DNA from 3 places in the Brenneria sp. L3-3C-1 genome. Region 2 is predicted to be linked to each of the others. Evidence: predicted binding sites of a transcription regulator. Region 2 holds the regulator's gene; each other region holds the start of a gene.
The links. Region 2 encodes LexA, which represses DNA repair genes until DNA is damaged. Its sites were predicted from a motif close to TNCTGTATGTACATACAGNA; they were not measured.
Positions count from the first base shown of each region.

Region 1: the regulator LexA is predicted to act here: its motif matches at 1,376-1,395, upstream of dinB (DNA polymerase IV).
Region 3: the regulator LexA is predicted to act here: its motif matches at 654-673, upstream of mutH (DNA mismatch repair endonuclease MutH).

Region 1 covers NZ_JAEMHF010000012.1:52,769-55,041, forward strand. Annotated here, with positions in the region: gene pepD (beta-Ala-His dipeptidase) at 1-257, shown strand, start outside; gene dinB (DNA polymerase IV) at 302-1,360, opposite strand; gene dpaA (peptidoglycan meso-diaminopimelic acid protein amidase) at 1,687-2,273, shown strand, end outside.
Region 2 covers NZ_JAEMHF010000005.1:25,583-27,855, forward strand. Annotated here, with positions in the region: gene plsB (glycerol-3-phosphate 1-O-acyltransferase PlsB) at 1-88, opposite strand, end outside; gene JG725_RS11785 (diacylglycerol kinase) at 228-581, shown strand; gene lexA (transcriptional repressor LexA) at 691-1,299, shown strand; gene JG725_RS11795 (DUF3861 family protein) at 1,569-1,847, shown strand; gene zur (zinc uptake transcriptional repressor Zur) at 1,904-2,273, opposite strand, start outside.
Region 3 covers NZ_JAEMHF010000002.1:496,251-498,523, forward strand. Annotated here, with positions in the region: gene rppH (RNA pyrophosphohydrolase) at 1-214, opposite strand, end outside; gene mutH (DNA mismatch repair endonuclease MutH) at 914-1,600, shown strand; gene JG725_RS08685 (TerC family protein) at 1,682-2,273, shown strand, end outside.

The DNA.
Region 1 (2,273 bases), on a different contig from region 2:
ATGCCCACTCGCCGGTTATGCAACTGGTGCGCGAAACCTATCGGAAACTGTTTAACAAAACCCCCAGCATCATGGTGATTCATGCCGGTCTGGAATGCGGGTTGTTCAAGAAGCCGTATCCCGATATGGATATGGTTTCAATCGGGCCGACCATCACAGGGCCGCACTCGCCGGATGAACAGGTTCATATCGCTAGCGTCGGTCAATACTGGCAATTACTGACCGCGCTGCTGAAAACCATTCCCGAACGCGCTTAACCTAATTAGCGGGCGGCTTGCCTGAGCCGCCTTTTTAAACCGGTTTATTCCCAGTCCAACACCAACTGGCGCTCAATTTGCGGATCGAGCAGCGTGACATGCAATCCCACCAGCCGAACGCCACGCTCCTCGCGTCTCTCCTTCCAGGTCTGTTGCGCCAGCGTTAGCAAATCCTGTTTATTCAATACCGGCCACACGTGTTCCTGCGTGGTCTGGCGGAAATCATCAAACTTCAGCTTTACCCCTTGCCGGGCAATATGCAGGTCGGGCTTTACCCGTTTTAAGCGCAGCTCCAGCTCCTGATAGAGCTGTTCGATTAAACCTTCGCATTCATGCCAGTGATGAATATCCTGCGCCAGCGTTTTTTCAACCCCGACAGATTTGCGTAATCGGTCTGGGGAAACAGCGCGTTCGTCAATTCCATGACAGCGCTCCCACAGGATACGACCAAATTTACCGAAGCTTTTCAATAGTTCTGCCAGTTCATAATTGCGCACATCGGCACAGGTAAGCAGCCCTTTCTCCGCCAGTCGTTTCGCCGTCACTTTCCCGACGCCGGGGATCTTGGCTAACGGCAATTGCAATATAAATGTATCGACCTGATCCGGCGGGATAACGAACTGACCGTTAGGTTTATTCAGTTCAGAGGCGACCTTGGCCAGAAATTTGATAGGCGCAACCCCGGCGGAAGCCGTCAGACTCAGCTCAGCAAAAATAGCCTGACGAATTTCCTCCGCCATCAGCGTTGCGGAACCATTGCAATAGGGGCTGTCCGTTACATCCAGATAGGCTTCATCAAGAGAAAGCGGCTCAATAAGCGCAGTATAACGGGCGAAAATTTCACGGATCTGCTGGGAAGCCGCTTTGTAGACATCCATCCGCCCCGAAAGCAATGTCAACTGCGGACACAGGCGCAGCGCGGTTGCCGTCGCCATCGCGCTGCGCACCCCATAACGGCGGGCCGGGTAATTTGCCGTACTGATCACCCCGCGGCGTTCGGCGCTGCCGCCAATGGCGATTGGAATATCGCGCAGGCGCGGATTATCACGCATTTCAATTGCAGCGTAGAAGCAATCCATATCGACATGAATAATTTTGCGCATACGCACCCCCGGCAAGACTGTATAAATATACAGGCTTGTCGCAACGCATACAAGTTTGGGAAGTGCGCTGGTTATTTTCGAGCGGGATCGCCGGCCCGTCCCCGAAGCTATCCCGTTAAACACCGCTTTTTGTCGCTAAAAGATCGGAAAAACGTACTCCGATACACTTTCGCCATGAAAATAATTTTTTTATCGGTTTTCACTCTTGATTAAAATTAAGGCGATGATAATGTGACAACGTTTATATGCGCCTAAAGGCAGAGGAATACGGGACGATAATCGTTATACCGTATAGGTAGTACCGCTTCTATTCATCAGGATCCACAATGCAAAAAATCGCGCTGTCATTTGCGATGTTGTTTTTCTTGCCATCTCTTGTTGTTACCAGCGCTGCCAGCGAACCCGCGCCGCTAACACCGATAAAAAAAGAATTAAAACAACAATTATTGGGCTCGCCGATTTATATTCAGATATTTAAGGAAGAGAGTGTATTAGAACTCTACGCCAAACTCGGAAATGAATATCGCTTATTGGAACAGTATCCTATTTGTAAATATTCGGGCGGTCTCGGGCCAAAACGTATTGAAGGTGATTTGAAAAGTCCGGAAGGCTTCTATCAGGTCGATTTGAGCCAGTTGAAACCGGACAGCCAATATTACCGGGCGATTAATATCGGTTTTCCTAATGAATATGATAAATCGCAAGGCTATTCGGGTCGCTATCTGATGATCCACGGCGAATGCGTGTCGGTCGGCTGCTATGCCATGACCAATAATTATATGGATGAGATTTATCGTTATGCGGAACAGGCGCTGCGCAACGGGCAGGTGAAAATCGATCTCGCCATTTACCCGTTCCGCATGACGGAACAGAATATGCAGCGCCACCGCAATTCCCGCTATTACAGTTTCTG
Region 2 (2,273 bases):
CGGGATCTATGGGGATGACTTTACTTTTCACTAACAGTTTGAGTGGGAAATTCAATAAGTTATAGTAAATTTTACGCCAACCTGACATAACAACTTGAAGCCTCTTGTTAGCAATGCGTCGCAAGGATACCAGAAACTGCGCCGGAGATCTGTTGTGATGAGACAACGGTTAAGCGTTAAAATGCGGTCGATCGCTTATAAATAATGGTGAATGGAGGAATAAAACAATGGGGCTGACCCGGATAATCAAGGCAATGGGCTATTCTCTGCAAGGATTAAAGCAGGCATGGCTGCATGAGGCGGCGTTCCGTCAGGAAACCGGGTTGACCATTATTGCCACGATTATCGCTTGCCTACTGCCCGTGACGCTGGTCGAGAAATTACTCCTGATCGCCGTCGTGGTATTGATTATGCTGTTTGAACTGGCGAACAGCGCGATTGAAGCGGTGGTCGATCGTATTGGTACTGAACGGCATGAGTTATCCGGTCGGGCAAAGGACATCGGTTCGGCCGCGGTGTTTGTCGCCATACTGTTGGCGGCTGTCGTCTGGGGCAGTATTCTTTGGCAAAATTTTGCCTGAAGGATTGCATAACTTAATAAAAACCGGCGCTTTACGCACATCCCGGTTCCCAATTGGCAATGACCTGTATATACTCACAGCGAAACTGTATAAACAACCAGGGGGCGGAATGAAAGCATTAACAGCCAGACAGCAGCAGGTTTATGACCTGATCCGCGATCATATTGCGCACACCGGTATGCCGCCAACACGTGCGGAAATCGCCCAGCAGCTAGGATTTCGTTCGCCGAACGCTGCCGAGGAGCATTTAAAAGCCTTGGCGCGTAAAGGCGTCATTGAAATTGTATCCGGCGCATCGCGCGGTATTCGCTTGCTGATGGAAGAAGAGGCTGGCATTCCGTTGATTGGTCGCGTCGCGGCAGGTGAGCCGCTTTTGGCGCAGCAGCACATTGAGTGTCATTACCAGGTCGATCCGTCAATGTTCAAGCCGAGTGCCGATTTCCTTCTACGCGTGAGCGGCATGTCGATGAAAGATATCGGCATTATGGATGGGGATTTGCTGGCCGTCCATAAAACGCAAGATGTCCGTAACGGGCAGGTTGTCGTGGCGCGCATTGAAGATGAAGTGACAGTAAAACGACTAAAAAAACAAGGTAATACCATTCATCTTCTGGCTGAAAACGATGAATTTTCACCTATCGTCGTCGATCTGCGCGAGCAGAATTTCTCTATTGAAGGTCTGGCCGTCGGCGTGATCCGCAATGGCGACTGGAGCTGATTGCCGTCTTTTACAACGGCGGCGCTGACGCGTCTTCTCTATCGCTTCGATTCCGGGGCGATATTGCTTAATCCCTTATATGCGCAAACGCCCCGATGCAACAGATCGCGCGGGGAAAATGAGGTATGTCGTGGAAGCCTGAAAACGCGGCGGAAGGATCTCATCATAGCGCGATATGAAAACGTAGGTTTCGTCCGGCAATTTCTTGTATGGTGTAGCGGGAGAATGAACCTCTTTATAATCACACCTGCATTAAGTGGAATTAGCCTATGTCGAAAAATTATGTCATTACCGTAAAAGATACGGAACAGCCTGAGAATGAAATCTCATTTCAGTTCACCTCGCATGATGATCTCATCAAAGTCATTTCTTTGTCCGATGGTAAAACAGCGCTTCCCGAAGAGCATATTTATCCATTTTTAATCGGTATGAAATTGTTTGGCGAGGTCGTCATGCTTAACAGGAAAGACGAGATGTTCAAAAAAATACATCCGGCTTTAAAAGAGTTTATTGGTGATTTTAAGAAGAGTATAAAAAACAGCCAGTAAACCAAATTCTGGCGGGGCACGGCGAACGTGCCCGATTCGCTGTTAAACAGGTCGGGCTAGCGCTTTTTGATTGGCACCGTATGGTCGTGATCGCAATGATCCGGCTGTTTGCACAAGGCGACTTCCTGACAACCCTCACAGAATCCATGTGCTTCAATAACGCTGTGGTGCAAGGTAAACCCGGCCTGTTGCGCCAAATCACGCAGCGTTTCTTCCACGCCTTCAGTCTGCCGTTCGGTCACCTGACCGCAACGATCGCAGATAAATAGCGCGGAGGTGTGACTGTGACTGTCGATATGATGGCAAAGCACATAGCTATTGTTTGACTCCACCCGGTGAATAAACCCCTGCTCCAGAAGAAAATCCAGCGCGCGGTATACCGTCGGCGGCTTGGCTTGCGGTTCGGATATCCGTAATAGATCAAGC
Region 3 (2,273 bases), on a different contig from region 2:
GGGTAGATGCCAGAATCCGGACATCTTTTTTCTTTAATCCCACTTCTTCGAACAGTTCACGGTACATCGCCTGCTCCGCGCTTTCACCGGGGTTAATTCCCCCCTGTGGAAACTGCCAGGAGTGCTGACCGTAACGACGGGCCCACAAGACCTGTCCCTGCCGATTACAAATTACAATACCAACATTCGGGCGGTAGCCATCATCATCGATCACCGACTACCTCGATAGACTTATAATGCAAAGATGACCTGATTGTTTCACACTCCCGGCAGACGGTAAACTACTGCTTGGCTCAGTTATCTTTATAATAAGGTATGGATAACCCACAGATCTCCTCGAAGTTATAAACATGTTAAGTCCCACACTCGCGGTTTATTCACTATTTCTGTGGACATCTTTGTGTAGAACCCATGAAAAAGTGAGCACAACCTATTTCCGCATGGGTAATGAGCATCTCAACCAGATAAAAAATAATCCTTTATTTTCATCATATTAAATCATTAATCAGCGGTAAAACCACCGTCAAAGATCCTGATTAAATTATTATCATCACAATACTGGCGAAAGATCGCTCTATACCGATTTTATCCACAGGACATCATCGCAAATCAGATAAAAAACCGGCAAAAACAGCAAAACCGGCGCGCGTCAAGGCTGTAAATCAAACCAGTAATCCGTATTTATACCGGTTATCCAAGAAATCTGTGGATAAGCTAGTGTAAGATCCTGTTCATTGTCGGTGTCTACAGGTGCACAGTTTATGAAAATAAGAGACGAGGATGGTTATCGCAGCAAAAAAAATCGCTAAGAATCATGCTATTATTGATTTCCTCAACAGATCTTCTGACTGTGCGTTAATGTTTTTCTACCGCTGTGTTTTTTTTGAGCGGAAAAAATCGGACGATATACTTTATGAATTCACCCTCCGTTCTTACTACCCCGCCGCTTAGCGAACAGGAATTGTTGCTACGGGCGCAGTCGCTTGCCGGTTATAATCTGGCTGAACTGGCGGACATCGCGCAACTGCCGCTGCCGGCGAATCTGAAGCGGGACAAAGGCTGGATTGGCACGCTGCTGGAGCGTTTTCTGGGCGCCAGCGCGGGCAGTAAACCCGAGCAGGATTTCCCCGATATCGGTATTGAACTGAAGACCATTCCCATTGATGAGCAAGGCAGGCCGCTGGAAACCACGTTTGTATGCGTGGCGCCGTTAACCGGCAATAGCGGCGTAACATGGGAAAGCAGCCACGTTCGGCACAAGCTGGCGCGGGTATTGTGGATCCCGGTGGAAGGCTCCCGGCCGATCCCTTTGGGCGAGCGGCGCATCGGCGCGCCGCTGATCTGGAGCCCCAGCCGGGAAGAGGAAGATCGGCTGCGCCGCGACTGGGAAGAGTTGATGGATCTGATCGTGCTCGGCCAGGTGGAAAGTATCACCGCACGCCACGGTGAAGTGCTACAATTACGCCCCAAAGCGGCAAATAGCCGTGCCCTGACGGAAGCGATTGGTGAATTCGGGCAACCCATCCTGACCCTGCCCCGTGGATTCTACCTGAAGAAAACATTCACGGCTCCCCTATTGGCGCGCCATTTTCTGCTGTAATCAACCACGCTTTCTCTTGCCTGTTCACTTGTCTGACAGCGTATAATACCGTTTACATTTCGTTTAAGGTGCATTGATATAATGTTTGATTGGATTGTTGATCCGAATGCCTGGTTGGCACTGGGAACGCTGACTATTCTGGAAATCGTTCTTGGTATCGACAACATCATTTTCCTGTCGTTGGTGGTCGCCAAACTCCCCAAAGCCCAACAGAATAAAGCCCGTCGGATCGGCCTTATGGGCGCCATGCTGATGCGTCTGGGGTTGCTGGCCTCGATTGCCTGGGTTATCCGCCTGACCAACCCGCTGTTTACCGTATTCGGCAATGACATTTCCACTCGCGATCTGATCCTGTTTTTCGGCGGGCTGTTCCTGATCTGGAAGTCGAGCAAGGAAATTCACGAAACGGTGGAGGGGGGATCGGAAGATCACGTCTCACAGGTGCATTCATTTTTTGGGGCGATCGTGCAAATCATGCTGCTGGATATCATCTTTAGCCTGGATTCGGTGATTACCGCCGTCGGCCTGTCCGACCATCTGTTTATTATGATGGCGGCGGTGATTATCGCGGTCGGCGTGATGATGTTTTCCGCCCGGGCCATCGGCGAATTCGTTGAGCGACACCCGTCGGTCAAAATGCTGGCGCTGTCGTTCCTGATATTGGTCGGCTTCA